DNA from 3 places in the Marinomonas sp. genome. Region 1 is predicted to be linked to each of the others. Evidence: predicted binding sites of a transcription regulator. Region 1 holds the regulator's gene; each other region holds the start of a gene.
What was found. The regulator FNR, encoded in region 1, switches genes on or off when oxygen is low (the NO sensors DNR and NnrR bind a similar motif). The targets are predictions, from matches to a motif close to TTGATNTANATCAA.
Positions count from the first base shown of each region.

Region 2: a site for FNR is predicted at 4,907-4,920, ahead of ACO05V_RS05970 (FeoA family protein). Genes of this name have one in related genera too.
Region 3: a site for FNR is predicted at 4,553-4,566, ahead of ACO05V_RS08290 (OmpW family outer membrane protein). Genes of this name have one in related genera too.

Region 1 is NZ_OZ245329.1:2,730,507-2,737,662, forward strand. Features, by position in the region: gene ACO05V_RS13040 (RecQ family ATP-dependent DNA helicase) at 1-172, shown strand, start outside; gene ACO05V_RS13045 (SprT family zinc-dependent metalloprotease) at 208-687, shown strand; gene ttcA (tRNA 2-thiocytidine(32) synthetase TtcA) at 807-1,646, shown strand; gene ACO05V_RS13055 (YfaZ family outer membrane protein) at 1,657-2,220, shown strand; gene ACO05V_RS13060 (adenine phosphoribosyltransferase) at 2,293-2,835, opposite strand; gene fnr (fumarate/nitrate reduction transcriptional regulator Fnr) at 2,860-3,621, opposite strand; gene hemN (oxygen-independent coproporphyrinogen III oxidase) at 3,643-5,013, opposite strand; gene ACO05V_RS13075 (alpha/beta family hydrolase) at 5,198-5,794, shown strand; gene tusA (sulfurtransferase TusA) at 5,813-6,046, shown strand; gene ACO05V_RS13085 (CBS domain-containing protein) at 6,119-6,712, opposite strand; gene ACO05V_RS13090 (hypothetical protein) at 6,762-7,067, opposite strand.
Region 2 is NZ_OZ245329.1:1,277,271-1,284,426, reverse strand. Features, by position in the region: gene fabA (bifunctional 3-hydroxydecanoyl-ACP dehydratase/trans-2-decenoyl-ACP isomerase) at 1-84, opposite strand, end outside; gene ACO05V_RS05990 (helix-turn-helix domain-containing protein) at 132-953, opposite strand; gene ACO05V_RS05985 (hypothetical protein) at 1,379-1,963, shown strand; gene ACO05V_RS05980 (hypothetical protein) at 2,065-2,448, shown strand; gene feoB (ferrous iron transport protein B) at 2,461-4,530, opposite strand; gene ACO05V_RS05970 (FeoA family protein) at 4,562-4,786, opposite strand; gene cysP (thiosulfate ABC transporter substrate-binding protein CysP) at 5,053-6,066, shown strand; gene cysT (sulfate/thiosulfate ABC transporter permease CysT) at 6,180-7,040, shown strand; gene cysW (sulfate ABC transporter permease subunit CysW) at 7,050-7,156, shown strand, end outside.
Region 3 is NZ_OZ245329.1:1,748,555-1,755,710, reverse strand. Features, by position in the region: gene ACO05V_RS08315 (transglycosylase domain-containing protein) at 1-1,077, opposite strand, end outside; gene ACO05V_RS08310 (Rieske (2Fe-2S) protein) at 1,448-1,777, shown strand; gene ACO05V_RS08305 (DUF2798 domain-containing protein) at 2,064-2,516, opposite strand; gene ACO05V_RS08300 (MarR family winged helix-turn-helix transcriptional regulator) at 2,617-3,069, shown strand; gene ACO05V_RS08295 (HD domain-containing protein) at 3,094-3,732, opposite strand; gene ACO05V_RS08290 (OmpW family outer membrane protein) at 3,865-4,482, opposite strand; gene ACO05V_RS08285 (carboxylate/amino acid/amine transporter) at 4,800-5,675, shown strand; gene ACO05V_RS08280 (DUF2057 family protein) at 5,742-6,470, opposite strand; gene ACO05V_RS08275 (GNAT family N-acetyltransferase) at 6,701-6,985, opposite strand; gene ACO05V_RS08270 (MgtC/SapB family protein) at 7,037-7,156, opposite strand, start outside.

The DNA of each region.
Region 1 (7,156 bases):
CAACTTAAGCGACACTCAACTTAGGTTAATTTGTTTGCATAAACCGAACTCTGTGGCGTCAATAAGTCGTTTAACTGGATTATCAAAAGAAAAAGTGGAAGGTTTTGCTGAAACACTCATCAAAATCCTCCATGAGGTGGATTCACAAGAGGCCGTTGCATTATGTCCTTAAGCTCTCGACAGACAAGCTTAATTGACGAAGAAGATGTGTTGAGCATCGTTATTCAGAAGACCAATGAGTGTTTTGATAAAGCCGATGTTTTCTTTGGCAATAGGTTTAAGCGCTCAGCTTGTAACTTAAAGCAAAGAGGCCGAGCTGCCGGTACAGCTCATTTGCATAAAAATGAATTGCGATTTAATCAATTTATGTATCAACAAAATCCTGTCGAATTCTTAGATACTGTTGTGCCGCACGAAGTCGCTCACATTATTGTTTTTCAAATTTATGGTAATACGGTAAAGCCCCATGGAAAAGAATGGCAAGCAGTTATGTTAAAAGTGTATGGTATTCGCCCCAGCCGAACGCATACATTTGATGTCCCTCCGCAAAAGCAAGCCTACGAATACCATTGCTCCTGTCAAAAGCACCAATTTACTAAACAACGCCACACCAGGGTCCAGAAAGGTGTTGAGTATATCTGCAAAAAGTGTCGCACAACATTACAATTTATAAACAAAACTAAGTGACTACCTTTAAAAATACATAGAAAGTGAATTTTTACCTACTTTTGTCTTATATTGTCCATTTTTAATGCGATAGTTGCCTCCTTATAGTAGTATAGGCGCGTTTTGTTTATAGCGTATTTATGATGGATTTATCTACTCGACCTAAAGAAAAATTAGAGCTGAATAAGCTCCAAAAACGCCTTCGCAGATTAACTGGCCAAGCTATTGCTGACTTCAATATGATTGAAGAGGGTGATAAGGTTATGGTGTGTTTATCTGGAGGAAAAGACTCTTACACTATGTTGGAGATTTTGCGAAATCTGCAAGCTAGCGCACCTATTAGCTTCAGTATCATTGCAGTAAATCTTGATCAGAAGCAACCCGGTTTTCCAGAGCATATTTTACCTGCTTATCTGGAAGAGCTAGGAGTGGATTTTCATATATTAGAACGTGATACTTACAGTATTGTAAAAGAGATCGTGCCAGAAGGAAAAACCACATGTGGCTTATGCTCTCGTTTGCGCCGAGGTTCTTTGTACGGTTTCGCAGAAGAAATTGGGGCAACTAAAATTGCGCTTGGCCACCATAGAGATGACATTCTTGAGACATTGTTCTTAAATATGTTTTTTGGTGGTAAATTAAAATCTATGCCGCCAAAGTTATTAAGCGATGATGGAAAGCATATCGTTATTCGCCCTCTAGCTTACTGTAAGGAAGAGGATATTGAAGCCTTCGCTAAAATGAAGGAATATCCAATTATTCCTTGTAACCTTTGTGGTTCACAAGAGAATCTACAGCGGCAGGTTGTAAAGGATATGTTGCAGAAGTGGGAAAAAGAATTTCCAGGAAGAACAGAGACAATGTTCTCTGCTATACAAAATGTAGTACCATCTCACTTAGCAGACACAAACTTATTCGACTTTAAAGGGTTGAAGCAGTCGCCAGCGGCTTTTGACCGATTAAATATTATTTCATTATAGGATAATAGAAATGAACTTTACTCATAAAACCCTATTACTAGCCGTCGGTATTTTAGGATCGTCAATCGTTAATGCTTCAACTGCTGATGTAGCATTAACCAATGAGACCGTGAAAGGTGGCCTGAATTTCAATATGGGAACTTTTGGAATAGGTGCAGGAATGTCCTATGATAAAGACAAAAGTGTCACTACCGCACATATAGGTTTGGGCGTTGAAGATTCAGATACCAGCGGTCCATTGCAGGTTGGTCTTGGAGTGCGATTGTACGGTGTAGATGCTGACCTAAAAGATAACGATGATGTATCTGTTGCTCTTGCTTTAGGTGGCTGGTATCGCTACACACTTCCTCAAGCAAACCGTCTAAGTATCTTTGGTTCTTTATATTACGCACCTCAGGTTTTGTCTTTCACTAACCTTGATCACATGTATGTCTACGAGCTTCGTGCAGAGTACATGACTATGCGAAATGCACGAGCCTTTATTAGTTATGGCAAAACAGAGATTATTTATGACAACGATACTCGCAAAGAAGCAAATAATGGCTTTGCTATTGGTGCAACTGTAGATTTCTAATCTGCAAAGTGTAGCAATTTGATAAATAAAAAAGGTGGCTTGAAAGCCACCTTTTTTATTTATATAACGATATTATTCACCATCATAAGCGCATAGGCTAAAAACGGGAATGTCATTATCTCTCAGCTTCTGGCTTCCACCTAGATCAGGCAGATCTATAATAGCTGCCACTTCTTTGATGTTAGCGCCTTGATTGGTCAATAGTTTAATTGCTGCCAATAGAGTGCCGCCAGTAGCGATCAAGTCATCAAATAACAATACCTCATCACCCGCCTTAACTGCGCCTTCTTGAATCTCTAGCTCGGCTTCACCATATTCCAATGCGTATTTCTGTGAAATCGTTTTACCTGGAAGCTTACCTTTTTTACGAACCAAGATAAGTGGCTTTTGTAGTTCATAAGCCAAAACAGCGGCAATCAAAAAGCCACGAGCATCGATGCATGCTATGTGAGTAATATCACTAGCTATGTAGCGATGCACATAAGCATCCACAACCATTCTCATTCCTTTAGGGTCACTAAAAATGGGGGTGATATCTCTAAAGCTAATGCCTTGCTTAGGCCAGTCTTCTATTGTTTGTATCAGTGATTTAACGTAAAAATCGTCGTAAAGCATTCCAGTAGAGCCTCATTTTATTAATTAAATGCGCGCGATTTTACCACAGTCACTGGCAACCCCAACGAGTTTTTGTATTTCAGGGAAGTCAATTATCTCTATTTCTTTACCATCAACATGTATTAATTCATTTTTTTGAAAACGAGTAATAACTCGACTAACCGTTTCAACCGCCAGACCAAGGTAATTACCAATTTCACCGCGAGACATGGATAGACGGAATGAGCTCGCTGAATAGCCACGTTTTTTGAATCGATTAGATAGATTCAATAGGAAAGAAGCGACTTTTTCATCCGCATTCTTTTTCCCCAACAAAACCATCATCTGTTGGTCGTCGGATATTTTTCGACTCATCACCTTAAATATTTGATGCTTCAAAGAAGGAATCTGTGAAGATAACTCTTCAAGATGGCTAAAAGGAATCTCGCACACTGTTGTGGTTTCCAACGCCTTTGCAGAAACAGGGTAGACGTTTGAATCAATGCCGCTCAAACCAACTAGTTCACTTGGGCAATAAAACCCCGTGATTTGCTCTTCACCAACTGAAGTGATGTTAAACGTTTTTAAAGTGCCGGAGCGAACAGCGTAAACGGAATCAAACGCATCACCTTGTCGAAATAAAAATTCGCCTTTTTTAAGTGGCTTTTTTCGCTCAATAATTTGATCTAGTCGATTGATATCTTCATCTGCCAATGCAATTGGAAGGCAAAGAGCACTTAAGCTACAGTTTTGACACTGCGAAGTAAGCGTACTATTGAATCGTGACTGTGTGTGTGTCATTGACATTTGAATCTCCCTGATCTCGATCTATATAACTTTTGAGTATTTTATGGCGCTATTAAGATATTTATCAAAAACCATACAAATACAGCGAATTAGTAATCTACCGCGTTCTGTCACTTTAATAGTGGTCTGCATTCCACTACGATTAATATCCAACATATCATCTTCCACCATGGGTGTTAGATTTTGTACCTCTTCAGCAAAATATTCAAAGAAGCGAATATTGTATTTTTGCTCAATGCTAGCAGCGTTCAACTCAAATTGTGAAGTTAACGTCATTATAACTTGATGTCGAATTCTATCATCTAGATCGCTAATATATCCTTTAGCGATTGCCAGTTGACCTTTCTCAATACTACTCCTATAAATTGATAAGTCTGTATGGTTCTGAATATAAACACCATTTAAATCACTGATAGCAGAAACTCCAAAAGCGACTAAATCGGTACCAGCATGCGTCGTATAGCCCTGAAAGTTACGCTGTAGCTTGCCTTGTTTTTGCGCTATTGCCAGACTATCTGTCGGCTTCGCAAAATGGTCCATGCCGATATATTCATAACCAGCAGAGATCAAATGCTCGATGCTCATTTTTAACAAGTCAAGCTTCATGCTTGATAATGGTAGACTTTCATCTGAAATGCGCTTTTGCGCTCTAAACCGATCCGGTAGATGAGCATAATTAAAAAGCGATATTCGCTCTGGCGATAATTCAACCACTTGATCTAGTGTCTTTTTAAAACCTTCAATTGATTGATAAGGTAGACCATAAATCAGATCGAAATTAATGGATTTAATGCCTAGTGCTCGAGCATCTACAACTAGATCCGCTACCATCTGGATAGGCTGAACCCGGTGAATAGCTTCTTGTACCTTGATGTCAAAGTCTTGCACACCAATGCTAATTCGATTAATTCCTTTTTCAGTTAACAATTTCAGCTTAGATCGACTAATTTCTCTAGGATCTATTTCGATACTATAATCTTGTGTTCCGTCGTTAATTAAATTGAAATGTTGTTGAATATTGTCAAACAGCACATCAATTAATTCTTCTGTTAAAAAAGTAGGTGTGCCGCCACCGAAATGCAACTGAGTTACCTCTCTAGTGTGATCGAGCATGAGGCTGCGTAATCTCATTTCCTCACCTAGCAACTCAACGTATTCAGCACCTTTTTCATACTTCTTAGTCACAATTTTATTGCAAGCGCAGTAATAGCAAAGATGAGCACAAAACGGAATATGAAAATATAGACTAAGAGGTGCTTCGGAAGGCATTAACATCTTATCGATAAGCGCAATTTTACTAATACTTGAGTCGAATTGTGGTGCCGTTGGGTAAGATGTGTAGCGAGGCCCAGATAGGTCGTACTTAGCAATAAGTGAAGAATCCCAAATCATGATGTGTTCCTATTAAAATTTCTAATAGGAGTTTACACTTTAGTGAAAAGCCATTTGCTGACCCAGATCAAGGATTTCCATACTGTAGATAAAACCTTTTCCTGCATTGTCGGCAATAATACCTCTAGCAAGGTTTTAACCGTCTTCCTATTCTGATCTAATAACATTTCTGACTCTTATGGACATGAATCCTCTTCCTTTTTATCTCGCTCACGGTGCTGGCGCAGGTCACAGCAGCACTTTTTTAACACTGCTTTGCAATGCTATATCCGAGCAACGACAACAGGTTGTCATACCAGTAACTTTTTCATACATGCAAGAACAAGAACGTACCGGAAAGAAAAGGCCGCCACCGAGGTTTACCACTCTTGTTCCTGAGTATGCCGAGTGCATTGCGAATGAAAAAAACTGTATTGTCGCAGGAAAATCCATGGGTGGGAGAGTCGCTACACAACTCTCGGATCTTCCTATGGTGAAGGCTATCGTCTGCTATGGTTTTCCTTTCTATCCGGCAGGAAAGCCTGAAAAACACCGTCTTGCTTTTCTTGATGAATTAAAATCGCCATGCCTTATTATTCAAGGGACTAGGGATCAACTTGGTTCCTATGAGTGGGTAAGTCAGCAATCCTTACCAGAGAATGTAGACATTATTTGGGTAGAAGGTGCAGATCATGACTTTAAAGCCTTAAAAAAATACAATACCAGTATCGAAGATACGATTTTAGAAATAGCAGCCTACACCAAAAATTGGCTAGAAAAGAATATCGAAACCGAAGCTTAACTTATTGAGAGAAATATTATGGAACACCAAGCGCTGCTTGATGCAACAAATTTACTTTGCCCCGAACCCGTTATGATGCTTCATGTAGAGATGCGAAAACTTTTGGCAAAAGATGTACTAAAGGTTATTGCAACTGATCCATCAACGACAAGAGATATCCCTAAATTCTGCCAATTTCTTGGTCACAACCTTATTAAGCGTGAGCAAGAAGGGGATATTTATTATTATTGGATCGAAAAGAAAGAAGCCTAGTTTGAGCATTAAAACCCCAAATTATATATAATTTGGGGTTTTAATGGGTTGATAAAATTAATTTTGGCTAACTTAAGCCACTTTTAGCTTTTTAGATTGATCTTTTTGACCAAGAACAGCGCTTTGGTAAGTCTGCGAAAAGCTAGAAAATGCAACGTCAATATCTAACCGTAGCTGGCGAGCAACATCATTAGACGAGATTAAGCCACGTATTGCTTTCGTGCCTTCATCAATAACAAGCAAATGTTGTAGTTTATTATTTCGTTGGCTAAACAAGAGTGACTCGATATCTGAATGTTTAAGGGATGTGTAAGATAGGGCAAGCAATGCTTCTTTCGCCCTCATCAAGTCAGCAACCATCAACTCTGAGCGTTGAAAGCCATTAGCCACTTGTTTGATAAACACATCTTCAGATAAATCTTCAAGACTAATAACGCCAACAAAGTGATTGTCAGTATCTACTACGATTTTCATGCGTACATGTTCTTTTCTCATCAACTGAACTAATTCATCAGCACGAGTATTAGATTCAATCACTCGTGGACCCGCGGTCTGGAAATCAGTAAAAACGGATAAAGCAGGAGAATAAAGATTTATGTTTTCTGTAGTGGCCGGCCAAGTAAGAGCGTTAACGTCTTTTGTAGATACGTAAGTTAATGTTTTCATGATAAATCCCCAGCGTAATAATAAAAAATATAGACAGATATTGGGTGAGTTATATCAATGAAACAGGCGGGGCTCTTGGGTTGATGTTACCACTGATTTTAGTAATAACGGGTAAGCGGTAATGTAGAAAAGGTGTAGGAGTTAAAGTAGAAACTTGGGTGCGAAACCGAATAAATATGACACAACCGCTGTCTGAACCATTGCCTTGATCTGGGACAACGACTTCGTCACATTTTTGCTCTACATTAGGTTCCAGCCAACGAAATTGATTTGCCTCTTGAGCATTGGCGCGCTGAGATATCGTCAATAAAGACGACACTATTACGGCAATGATCATTAGCAATTGAATTTTCATGGCAACACCTAGTCCTTGTTCTATCTAATAAATATAGGCTTGCTCCTGCTTAAATCCCAGTCTTTTTTACAAAATGCCGCATTTTTTCA
Region 2 (7,156 bases), 1.5 Mb from region 1:
TTGATCACTAGGCAATTGCGCGTTGCCCTCTCCAAAGAAACGCCCTTCTGACATAGCAATAATATCAGCTTTAGAAAACGTCATATTCACCTCATACTTTAAAAATCAGTTTTAGCGAGTATGGGCTTGGCTTAAGGTTGAGGCTTGTAAAAATTGGACATGAATTGCTGGGAGATAGGAGAAAGCAACTTTACATTGTGCTGAGCCGTGGTTTTCAGAATATGCGACTGATCATAAAACCCGAGATCTAATCCATGATGAAGATACGAATTACCACCTTGAGAGCAGCGCTTTAAAAAATAATTAATACGAATAGTCTGAGCAAATGCCTTGCTAGTAAGTCCAGTATGCAACAAAAACTGCCGATTCAAATGACGGTGACTCCAACCTACTTCGCTCGATAATTGCGCCATACTAATACCACCATGCTCTCGATAGAGAATGTTAAGAGCGTGTTTCAATTTATCAGGGAAAGATATCGATTGAGTATGCTTTATCAGCATTTTTTCGCAATACTTAACTCGATCATTAAAAGACGCTTTCTCATACAAGTTTTCTTGTAAGGATAAGAAGACGCTGTTTTCTAAAAAATCCATTCTTGTCAATTGGTTAGTAGATTCTGAAACATCCACATCAAAGAAACTCCGTAGCTTTCCTGGCTGAAACCAAATGCCAAAATAGGGCCCTCCTCCAGCGTTTAGAGGGATATCTAAAATAGAGGATTGAGTACCTCCGAATGATTCAGAGCAGATAGAGAAAAAAAGCATGTTGGTGCCATCAGGCACAATGGGATACATAGTAGAAAAGCGAGTATTCACTTCAACAAAAGCGTAAACATCGTCTGATAATCCCAAACAAGGTTTATGAACTTGTACACTCAACCCCAATTGCTCCTGCCCAACATTCGTCAACGTCGGCTGAAAAGGTTGATAAAGTGCCTGATATGATTCCAAAGAAGATCCTATGACTACTACTATTCAAAGCTTACGACAAATAAAACCATAAAAAGACGGCCTAAGCTAAACCTGAATTAAGTGGCTCATTGCTTGGACTAACAACACATTCCCTCTCTTGCACGATAAAACGTCGCTTTCACCGTCAAAGTGACGTTTTATCACTTTCTCGATTGTCTAACGATTAAGTAACTTGTACTTTTTTACGTATCAAATAATTTATCAAAGTCCAAAAGGCCTACTCATGACATTCATCAAAGCCAAAGATTTCACTGCAGATCGCGCTTGGGGCGTTTAAGATATTGCTAACTAAGTTCTCGACTATTGCGTATGAGTCATAATATGCTACTTTACACAAAACGCAGCATATAACGCTATTTCAATTCACCAATCAGAAAATATTCTATCGCTATAGAAACTTATCTATGAAGAAGTACATAAACTACAATAAACAAGAACGGTATATTTTATTTTTAATTTTGAGTATTTTTTTATTTATGCTCATATTAATACATAGTGAAGGTTTACCTTATCAGCATTCTGAATTTATAGGTGAATATTTATTTCCTTTGGCCTCGATTATCACTTTCTTTTTAATAATTGTCGCTTCTATTTTCATAAAAGGCACTGAGGATAACCCTGCTGGACTCGTTGCCTTGGCAAAACTTTATAGAAATGGTGAATATCGTACTTTTTTAAAAACCTTATCTGCATTAACTCTATTTAGCATTATGTTCGGATACTTTGTATTTTCTATTGCCGCCCATATCCCAGCTATACCAACTAGAATAATAGTTCATGACACTTCTGAGAGTAATGCTATATGTATTACAACTGGTAGAACTAGAATAAAAGGTTCATGGTCTTTATTTAGACTAAACAGTGGAGAAGAATGGAAAATTTCCGGCTTCGGACATATATGCCCTAAAAATGAGAAGCAATGCCGCCTTACGTATAGTGAAGGTACTTTAGGTTATTACGTTCGTAACATTGTATGCTCAGACAATTAATTATCCACTATCAAGTTAAAAAATCATTTTCCTGTAATAAAACCGTGTTGGTTACGTCTAATACCTAGAAAATTATTTGCATAGGTTATAAGGAAAAAGTAATGGGTATTGTTGTCACGGTTTTTATGTTGTTTATTCTTTTTATGTCGGTTTCTAACCCGTTGCGGATTTGGTTGCAGAAACGCCAAGGCGTATTTGCCTTGTGGGCGTTATTGGCTGGCGTGTGGAATTTTGCGTGGTATGGTTCGCAGCATCTTGGCTTATTTTGGGGAAACGCGGCGTTTATTTCTGGCTTACTGATGATATTTACCAGCATCCCTTTGCTCAAAACAGACACATGGCCGACCGCGTTAAGGCAGGTTGTGCTGTCCATTCAATCCTATCGAGCCAAGCTCCCCCGTGTGTTTGATTACTTAGCGCTGTTGGCACTTGCTGTCTGTGCAGCGCTTTATTCTTATACTCTGATCAAGCTCAACCTTCGCTAATAAAAAGCTAAGTTAGCCTATGGCGATGATGTTGCTCTCAACTCTCGGCTTCACGCATACTTTTAATCCAATAATAAAAAGGATTAAGCAGGCGGCAGCGATCCCCATGGTGATCATCGAACGGAGTGGATGGTCACCAAAGGTTAAAAATTGAAAGCTAAACACTGCAGCAACATAAGCTACCGTCGTACTCCACGCAATTACCACGCTGGACCACAGCATTCCACCTTCTTTTACTAAGGCGCCAATGGTCGCGGCACAAGGTGTATAAAGCAGTACAAAGACCAGATACGAAAACGCGCCTTTCCAACCTTCGAATAAAGACACCATGTTGCGATGACCTGGCGTCATGGTTTGGCTCTTGGCTTCGCTAACACTGGTCAAACCTAGCGGATCGGTTAATGTTGTGACGATGCCAGCAAGATTGCTGCCTAATAAAGTCACAGCGCCAACAAGATTATCCACTGGCGATTCGTACTTAACGTTGCTCGGCTCATTGTCGGCATTGGAGTACAAGGCATCCATAGTGCCAACCACGGCTTCTTTCGCCAAGATACCAGTAAACACACCAACGGCCGCAGGCCAATTGTTGTCTCCCATACCAATCGGCGAAAACACTGGCGTGATGACTTGGCCGATTTCAGCCAAGGTGGAAGGCTTACCGCCTTCGTCTGCAGCGCGCCAAGATGGCACTGAATTCAAAATAGTTAGAATCGCTGAAACAAGCACTATGGTCTTGCCAGCGCGCAGAATAAAGCTGCGCACTTTATGCCAACTCGACAAACCGACATTGCTCCAACGTGGACGATGATAATGGGGCATTTCCATCAAGACGCTAACGCGTGTATTGCGAAACAGCTGTTTTCTGAAAATCCATGCCGTACCTACCGCCATGATGATGCCAAACAAATACAATCCGAACACCAGCAACCCGCCGTACTCGCGGAAGAATACCGACACAAACATCACATAAACGGCCAAACGCGCACCACAAGACATAAAAGGCGCCATCGCCATGGTCAACATGCGTTGTCGAACATTGGTCAAACTGCGTGTTGCCATAATGGACGGCACATTACAGCCAAATCCTAATAACAAAGGAATAAACGCCTGACCGGGCAAACCAATCGACGACATAATGCGATCAACAATAAACGCCGCTCGCGCCATGTATCCACTGTCTTCCAAGATACTTAAACATAAATAGAGGAAGCCAATGACAGGGATAAAACTCGCCACCAGCTGAATACCGCCGCCCAAGCCATTTACCAGCACAACAATGATCCACTGAGGAATCCCAAACTGCGTGAACCAGTAGCTTGGAAAAGTCACAAACCAATAACCAGCAAACGTATCGATAGGATCGATAAACAAGGTGCCAACACCAATCGCCACCGCAAACATAGCGTACATAGCAAACAAAAAGATCGGGATGCCAAACCAAGGATGCAGCACGATTTGGTCTATTCTGTCGGTAAAATTTTTCGCCTGTACTCGTCCTGTGGTTACGTTAGACAACCAAGCCGCTACACTGGGAACACTTGCTACTTGAAGGGCATCGCCTTGTGGTGTTGTACGCTGATCAGTTGGTAGAGCGTGAAAATGCGCCAATAATTGGCTTTGTAGATCCGTTACCGACAACTGATGACCATCAACTACTGGCACTCCGATGTTCCTCGATAAGACTTCAAGATCTGGCATGACATTCAGCTTGCGAGCCAAATCGGTCATGGTAAGCACAATCACCATCGGACGGCCCAAGGCGACCAGTTCTTGCGTCAATTTGAGGTTACGTTTTAAGTTGGTGGCATCGACTACATTAACGATAACATCGTAATCGTTCTCAGTTAAAAAACGTCTCGCGATGACTTCATCCATGCCGCCAGTCTGGTTATTCAAACTGTAAATGCCTGGCAAGTCGGTCATATCTACACGTTGCTCCGAGCTAGTGAAAAATCCAGTTTTACAATCCACTGTAACGCCGGCCCAATTGCCTACTTTTTGCCGAGTTCCTGCCAGCTTATTAAATAAAGTCGTTTTCCCTGTATTTGGATTACCGACCAAAGTGATGTGGAATGTCATGCTTGTGGTGATCTCTTGTTGAAGCTAAACGCTAATCGCAAAGGTGAATATGGTTTGCGTCATCAGAATGAATGGCGACTAAAGTAGAGCCGACCTTTATTTGCAAAGAATGACCAAATGGCGCTTTCGTCATCAGCTGCACAGTTTCACCGGGATCAAAACCTAATGCTAAAAGCTGGCGCTGCATGTCTTCTTGAGGATGTGAAACAGAATGAATGGTAGCAACATGGCCTTTTAACAACTCAGACAACACCATAAACGCTCCAATGAACTGATAATAATTATTGATACACAATATATTATCACTAAGATCTTGTAAGAATAACCTGACAAATAAGAACAAAAATAAGAAAAGAGGCATTTTACGACTTGCTCAATGATTTATAACAAAACCCAAAAAAAACTTGGTAGAAAAGCTCTTATACTTATTCCATAAAAGTTTATGAGACACGGTTGTAATAACTAAATCTTTTAAGTAACCTCTCACTTAATGAAATATTAAGCTTCCCAGATGAGGTCACTATGAAATCTAAGCCACGCTTTTTAAAATCTATTATTGGCACATTATTGTTGAGCGGCGCCGTTCAAGCGTCGGCTGCAGATCAAACGATTCTGAACACTTCTTACGATATTGCTCGTGAGTTGTTCGCGACTTACAACCCAACGTTTGAAAAACATTGGTTAGAAAAACCCGGCAAAACCATCGAGATTAAACAGTCTCATGCGGGTTCTTCAAAACAAGCCAATGCCATCATGAACGGCTTGTCTGCCGATGTCGTGACTTTCAACCAAGTAACTGACGTGCAAGTACTGCATGACAAAGGCAAACTCATTCCTGCTGACTGGAAAGACCAATTCCCAAATGCAAGTTCACCTTATTACTCAACGATTGCTTTCCTAGTCCGTAAAGGCAATCCAAAAAATATTAAAAGCTGGGGCGATCTAGCAGGTAATGATGTTGCATTGGTGTTCCCAAACCCTAAAACATCTGGCAACGGTCGTTACACTTTCCTAGCGGCTTACGGTTACGCACAAAAAACCTTTGGTAAAGACAACGAAACTAAGATCGACGATTTCCTAGGTACTTTCCTGAAAAACGTCTCTGTATTTGATACTGGCGGCCGTGGCGCGACTACGACTTTCGTTGAGCGTGGCATCGGTGATGTGTTGATTACGTTCGAATCAGAAGTAAACAATATTCGTAACCAATACGGCGCAGATAAATACGAAGTGGTTGTACCAAAAACCTCTATCTTGGCTGAATTCCCAGTAGCCGTTGTTGAGAAAAACGCGAAGAAAAACGGCACTGAAGCAGTGTCTCGCGAATACCTAAGCTACTTGTACAGCGAAGAATCTCAGCGTTTGTTAACTGGTTTTAACTACCGCGTACACAACGATGTTGTAAAAGCAGAATTCGCTGATAAGTTCCCTGAAGTGAACTTGTTAACCGTCGAAAATATTGCTGGCGGCTGGCCACAAGCGACTAAAGAATTATTCACAAATGGTGGTAAACTAGACAAACTTCAGCGTCGCTAATATCAGAATAGATAACAACTAGCCGGATACGCTTGCGTGTCCGGCTTTTCTGTCTCTAAAGCAACTAGCGACTTTATTGAAATACTCTTGTTAAGACCATAATAGGCAAACACATGGCAACACATTTAAGCGCGGCCGCAACCAGACCTCGCCATAAGCGAGTCTTGCCCGGACTCAGTTTAAGCTTGGGAACCTCCCTGCTGTTTATCAGTTTAATTTTACTACTCCCAATGAGCGGACTGGTTATGCAATCGGTCGACATGGGCTGGGACAGATATTGGCAAGTGATCAGCGATGAACGTGTGGTTGCCAGTTATAAGGTAACTCTGTGGGCAGCCTTGATCGCCTCTATTTTTAATGGCTTTTTTGGTCTTTTGCTGGCTTGGGTATTAGTGCGCTATGAATTCCCCGGACGCCGTATTTTAGACGCGTTAGTGGATTTACCATTTGCGTTGCCAACTGCAGTTGCGGGTATCACCTTGGCGACTTTGTACGCTCAAAATGGTTGGTATGGTGAAATACTCGAAAGCCTAGGACTCAAGGTAGCTTACACACCTTGGGGTATCGTGCTTGCCATGGCATTTACCAGTATTCCTTTTGTGGTCAGAACGGTTCAGCCCGTTTTAGAAGAACTGTCTCCTGAAGAGAAAGAAGCAGGAATGACGTTAGGCGCGTCCGATTGGTCGGTGTTTCGTCGGGTGATTTTTCCGGCCTTGTGGCCAGCATTAATGACCGGCATCGCCTTGTCATTTACTCGCAGTTTAGGTGAATTCGGCGCGGTCATCTTTATCGCGGGCAACATGCCTTACGTCAGCGAGATTACGTCTTTGATGATATTCGTTAGCCTACAAGAGTTCGATTTCCCTGCCGCCAGCGCCATTGCGTCTGTTGTGTTGATGGCGTCGCTGATTCTCTTGTTCGCCATTAACATCTGGCAGGCACGTTATTTACGTCGTCTTCACGGACGCAGTTAGGAAGCTTATATGTCATCGTCTAAACATTCATCGAACCAACTTAGAGTCGGCGACAACCCATTGGTGAAATGGTTGCTCATTGGTCTTACGCTGTTTTTGACCGCAATTTTGTTGGT
Region 3 (7,156 bases), 980 kb from region 1:
TTGCATTGCAACCAGATCTAGATAGTCGCCAAACACAGAGCGTTGTTTTTTCTTATCAGCAAGTCGGATAGGTTGCTTTATGAGACTGTTATAATCTGCATCAGATAAGCGACCTTGATTTTTTAATATCGCCAATACTGTATTACGACGACCTTTTGCACGGTTTGGAGAGCGCTCAGGATTATATAGAGATGGACCTTTAACCATGCCAACCAACAAAGCAAACTCATCAATATTTAGTTCATTAAGTGGACGACCAAAGAAATGCTGACTCGCTGCGGCAAAGCCATGTAGGGCACTGCTGCCTAGCTGAGCTAAATACACTTCATTCATATAGGCTGTGATAATGGCCTCTTTTGAATAATGATATTCAAGCAACAAGCTCATGACGACTTCTGTTAACTTGCGCGTGTAAGTTCGCTCAGAGCTCAAATACATATTCTTCACAAGCTGTTGAGTTAACGTAGAGCCGCCTTGACGTCGAGAGCCATGTGTTAGATTAATCAGCGCCGCTCGAGCAATACCAGTCGGAGAAATGCCCCAATGCTGATAAAAGTCTTGATCCTCTACAGCAATCAAAATATCGATCAGAGGTTTAGGAATATCATCGTAGGCTAAAATTTGACGGCTTTCCGTATTACCACCATACAAGAAACCAATACGCTGCGGCTCAATTCGTGCCTCGTCTATTTCATCGCCGTTCAATGCTTGAATCACTAAACGACCATCTTGGAACGAAAAGATGCGCCTTTCGCTTTCATGAAACCCCAAATGGTCAACATAGGAACGTAAATGTGCGCTGACTTTTGTTCGACTGCGTGCAGCCCAGCCAACATTCTGACTGTTTCGACCAAATCGATAGCCGGTTTCTTCCAATAAGTTTTCGAGGTCTTGTTTTTTCCAAGGCGCCCCTCGCGATAAAATAATAGGTGCGCTATACACTTCTGAAGGCACTTGCCACTTCTGCCCTTCAAATCGACTAACAACCTGTCCGTTTAACCACCACACCCAGCCAGCAAAAGGAATACTGCCGACTAGACTAATAATGAGTCCCCATTTAAAGCAGAAACGAAACATCCTCTTCAACAAGGAAGATCTAGGTGTTTTTTTCTTTCGAGTTGGGGGCTTACGTGAAGATTTCGCCAGAGTTTTTTTAGTCATAGCGAGCGATTATAAGTAGCTTACGGAGCTCAAGCAACGATCAAAAAACAACTAACTCAATTCTTGCATATTGACTCAATCATCATAGCACTTTAGAGTCTGCGCTCACGGAAAGTTTATTTAACTGACATTTTGTTGAACTTTATTCACTCAGTCAGCGTTAGAATTGAAAGAAAACACCACTAGAATGTGATATTTTTTGTTATCACTCTAGTTCGCATGATTATGGAAAGCGTCAATTCTATTGAAGTAAACAACATTCATTATAAAAAAGTGCGGTAATCACGTGTTTAATAAATACCTTATACCTAATGCGCAAAACCTTCCTGAAGGAAAAGCATTAAATATCAAAATAGAAAAAAATAACTTCTTAGTCACCAAGCATAAGGGGCAAATTCTTGCTTATGAGAACCTATGTCCTCATCAAAAAAAGCAACTTAACTTATCTTCTGATTCGGCGCTCGATGAAGAAGGCGATTACTTAAAATGCCACCATCACGGCGCCCTATTTTCTCCATTAGACGGCACGTGTATTACTGGCCCGTGCCAGGGTAGCCACCTTAAAAAAGCGACGGTTGGCATAGAGCAGGGCAACTGTTACTTGCTATTTGCCTAGCTAAAAAACCTCACCGAATAAAAAAAAGGCGTTTTTAGTGGCTAACAAGACGTCTTATCAGATTGGCTTAGCGTCTATATCACTTTATGGTTTTCTTTTGGCACGGCTTAAATTAGTAACAACGAACAGCATTCATTCGACTGTTGCAGCAAACCTTTACCAATAAAAAGCAACCCCATCATTGCCTGCCCGACCATAGTTTAAAACTAAAAAGGACAACTTTGATAACTCAAATTAAGCAGGCAGTGCCCTTTACATCCTAAACAGCTGAAAACGTTCAGCAGAATTATGCAGCCTTAGCCCAGAAAGCGGCTAGTTTGGGCTTAATAACAAGAGACATCAACACAGAAATAACCAATCCGGCCGGTAGCGCTGAAACAAATGTGACAAGCCAAAAATCCACAAACTCTTTCAGTACCATAAAGCCATGTATATTGACGGTTGTAACAATGGCCATGATAGATTCCATGACTACCGCCATGACAAGCCCAAAACAAATGTTTTGTTTTAGTGGCGACAAGTTATGAAGAACAGAATTAACAAATCGATGAACTAAAAATGCAATCACACCACCAATAGGAGCAATACATAAAACACACAAAGCAAAAGACGTTAGCCAGGTGAGCATAAAGTTATCGGAGAACCCAATATTTTTCCAAGTCATTAAGAAGGTTAAAAATCCACCAAAAACAATAACTAGACTAGCAATAACAGCAATTTTTTGAACAATTTTTGACATAGATCTTCTCTCAGTGAATGATAAGGCTAAAACAATAAACTATATTGACAAAGTCAACTATATTAAATTAAGTTGACTTTATCAACAACTGGAAATCGTCATGCATAATTATGAATCTGAACTGCAATCACTCTTTATCAATACTATTGGCGGTTTAAAAAACTCAATGAAAGACACTATGAAAGAAATAGGTCTACCGCTTTCCCCGCTGTACTTCATGGTGCTAAAACAAATTCATGACATAGAGAACTGCACAGCGCATCACCTTGCTGAATCAACAGAAAGGGACAAAGGTCAAATCACTCGGTTAGTACATGAAGTGATGAACCATGGATATGTGATAAAAACGCCCAACCCGAATGACAAACGCAGCCAGTTTCTTCAACTAACGGATAAAGGTTTAGAGTGTTACCAGCAATTGGCCAGTGCTGACCATGCGATTTTGACAAAAATGCGGACAGATATTAGTGATGAGGAACTGAAAAAATTCTTGGAAATTGGACAGAAAATGCTGACTAATTTGAACAGAATCAACCACAAACCGGGAACATGAATACAGCAAATACAGCAGTTTGCGTTAGATTTCTAACGATAACTGCTCCAAAAAAACACGCATTACAGCTTCTCGCCTCTTCCCTTCCAACTGAGCAGAAACTGTATGTAAACTGTTGGCGATGCGGAATAATTTATTATAAAAATGATCGACTGAGTACAGAGAATCGTCGGGCTGTCGATTTTCACAAAATGGATCCTCTGACGCATACAAAACACGATTAAGTGCGCCACTGACTTGCATGCATCGAGCAATCCCCACGGCGCCCAATGCATCTAAGCGATCTGCGTCTTGAAGGATTTTGGCTTCTAGGCTATTGGGTGAAATATTGGCACTAAAGCTATGCGCGCAAATAGCATGATGAATCGCATCGTAATAATGACTTGGATAGTTAATTGAAGACAGGAACTCTACGGCTTTATCACCTGCCATGGACGAAGCCAAATAACGCTCAGGATGATTTTTAGGTAACGACACACAATCATGTAACCAAGCGGCTGGCACAACAACGGCTAAATCAGCCTTCTCTTCTCGTACTAATTGCTTTGCCACTTTTACGACACGAAAAATATGATTCATATCATGAGCCGCATCGACATAACCTTGAGTCTGTAAAAAAGTCCGGCAGCAAGATTCAAACTCAGAGATAAAAGTTAAGGACATCATTTTTCCAGAGTAATTTTAAATGGGAAAGCCTACCCTAATCCGATGAAATAGCACAATAAAAAAGGCTTTGATTCAACATCAAAGCCTTCGTTTTTCCTAACCCACTCTTTACCAGAAGGTATAACCAAACTAGAAGGTATAACCAACACTGGCCATAAAGGTAATAGGATCAAGATCCGTGTTAAAGCTCTGGCTCTCGCCCTCAACATGAACATCGGTATTAATATCCATGTACCAAAGTGACGCATTTGCAAACCAGTTTTCAGCAAAGTTCACGTCAACACCCACTTGGGCCGCCAAGCCAAAAGAGTTATCAAGATCCACATCTTTACCAGCAAGTTTTCCTTCGCTTTTCTCATCAAAGAAAACAGTGTAATTCAAGCCAGCACCAACATAAGGACGAACTTGGCTATTAGCCTGGCCAAAATAATATTGTGCCATTACTGAAGGTGGTAAATGCGATACTTCAGCAATATCTCCCAAACCTTTAGTAGATACGGTATGAGTGAAAGGTGTCGCTGCTAATAACTCAACCCCAAACTGATCCGTCAACATGTATGACAAGGTCAGACCAATCTGCGTATTATTATCAACCTCAAATTCACCCGTCCCCGACACATTATCACTGCTTTCATTTGGCATTACGGTCGCAAGACCGCCACGAACAAAAATATCGCCCGCGTTATGAGCCAACGCCACAGATGAACAAAGTGCAGAAACAAGAGCAACAGGAAGTAAAGCTTTCATAATCGATTCCTTTTTTAGGTCAAACAATATGTCTGTGACAAAAAAGGTAACAGGATGAGAGATTAAATTATTAACCTAGATCAAGGTTTGACACTTGTTCAAAGAGCAATATAGGTGGTATACGGGTTAGATCAATAAAAGGCCAATTACTCAAATTAAATCGCTTTTCATTCAATATTGCAGATAAAAAGGATATCAATAAAAATTGACGGTATTTATCACAGTAGTAAACCTAACAAAATATGAAAGTAAACTAATTTACCAAAGCTCAATTAATCGGTAAACTTTGCGAAAATTTTCATTTGGAATTAATAGCCATGCCAATACTTATTGCCGTCACTGTACTTTGGGCTTTTTCATTTAGCTTGATTGGGGTTTATCTAGCCGGTCAAGTGGATGCTTGGTTTTCAGTATTAATGCGAGTAGCTCTCGCAACCATGGTCTTTTTACCCTTTTTAAAGCTCCGCCAAATTGAAGCTAAAATAGCTTTCAAATTAATGGTTTGCGGGGCATTACAACTGGGTATTATGTACTGCTTTTATTACCAATCCTTCTTATACCTATCGGTTCCTGAAGTTCTACTATTTACCGTAATGACGCCTCTGTATGTCACGCTTATCAATGACATGCTAGACCGTCGTCTTAATGTAGGCTTTGCCATCAGCGCAATCTTAGCCATTCTTGGTGCCGTTGCCATACGCTACCAAGGAATCGATGAAGGTTTTATTAAGGGCTTACTGATAGTACAAGGTGCAAATATTTGCTTTGCCTCCGGTCAAGTTGGTTACAAACGCGTTATTGCCAAAGAGCGCCCAGACCTACCTCAAAGAACTGTCTTCGGTTGGTTTTTTATCGGCGCTTTAGCCGTGGTTGTTCCATGCTACATGATATTCGGAAATCTTGAAAAGTTACCAACCACCACACTTCAGTGGTCTATTCTGGTGTATCTAGGCATTGTCGCGTCGGGTTTGGGCTATTTCGCGTGGAACAAAGGCGCAACCATGGTAAACATCGGCACTTTAGCTGTTGCCAACAACCTACTAATTCCTGCCGGTATTATTGTTAACGTGGTTTTCTGGAACCGAGATGCCGACATTATACGTCTAGCTATTGGTGGTGGGATTATATTATTGGCACTTTTAGTAAACGATAAGTTCAATCAAAAGCACACCAAAGCACAAGCGATAACTTAGTCAAAGTGAAATAGATCAAAAAAAAACGCCCAATTTGAATTGGGCGTTTTTTTTGCTACATAACCATTATTCAACGAGCCAAGCTTGAAAACTTTTCTTCGCTTCTTTATCTGCTTTCTTGAACCAAAATTGAAACATTTCCAACTGAATGTTAGCCACTGTCGGTTTATACATATCATCCGCGATCCAGATCCGAGCATCTTTGCGAGTCGCTTCATCCGATCGGTTATACCAAAACTGCATCATTTCTAATGCAACGTCTTCTGTCATTAGAATAGGGGCAGGGACTGGGCTTGAGCCTGAGGAAACATTACTCAGTGTGTTTTTCGCTGTTAAACGCTCAATTTCTGTTACGTAATCACGAGTGTTCTGAAGGCCAGATTTAGTCGCCAGATTTTGTTTTTTGTAATCAACATCTTGACCGTTTACATCATCATAAATGGTAAATTGTGGGTCTTTCGCATTGCTCTCAGCTTGTTTTTTCGTTGAAATATAAGGCGCTTTCAACGTTAAGTAAGCGTTCTTTTCGAATTGTAAATCCAGCACAATTGGCTCAGATTGAAAATTCTCAGTATCGCCGCCACTGCGTAGCAATTTATTGAAACGCACAACGATCTGATGCTGTCCCTCATCAATATCGACTTTGAAGTCATTGCCAAACTGACTAGCACTTTCAAGATCAACATACATAATTTCAAAAGATCTTGGCACTTCAAAGGTTGCAGCCATTGCTGGCGCAGTAGCCAAAGCAGTCAGCAAAGCACCAAATACCACAACTGAATTTTTTATTCTCATCGAACTTTCCTTTAAACACTTAACAAAATAGCCCATGAATTTAGCACAATGCATCGATTTATTAGTGCGTTATGCGAGTGTAAAAAGTGACTTACTAGATTTTGTCTTTTTTCATTGAGAATCCGGCAACTTATTATAAATATTAGGCTGCCATTTCTGCATGAAAGTGACAGGGTTGTTCAGCGGTGTATACCCAAACTTTTCATACAGACCATGAGCGTCACGTGTTGCTAATAAAATTCGGCGCAAACCCTGTAATGATGGGTGATCATGAACTTCTTGCATAAGCCATTTTGATAACCCTTGCCACGGTGTGCTTCATAAATAAACACATCTGCTAAATAGACAAAGGTTGCTTGATCGGCGATCATTCGAGCGAAACCAACTTGCTTTCCTTCAATCGAAAAAAAGCCAAAGCACAACGAGTTATCCAGCGTTTTTTTAAACGTTTCTTTAGGAATACCTTCTGCCCAATAAGTTTTTGCAATATAAGCATGAATGGCATAAAAATCCATTTCCTCACGAAGATTACTAACTCGATAACCTAGCCCTCACCTCTCCTCAATTTATTCATCTCTTTTACGCCAACGGCTGTATTTGGAATGCACGCCACGAGTCAAGTTCGACGAGTATCCTTCAAGAATGTCCACACCATATAAAATAGCGACCACAATAACCGACAGCTT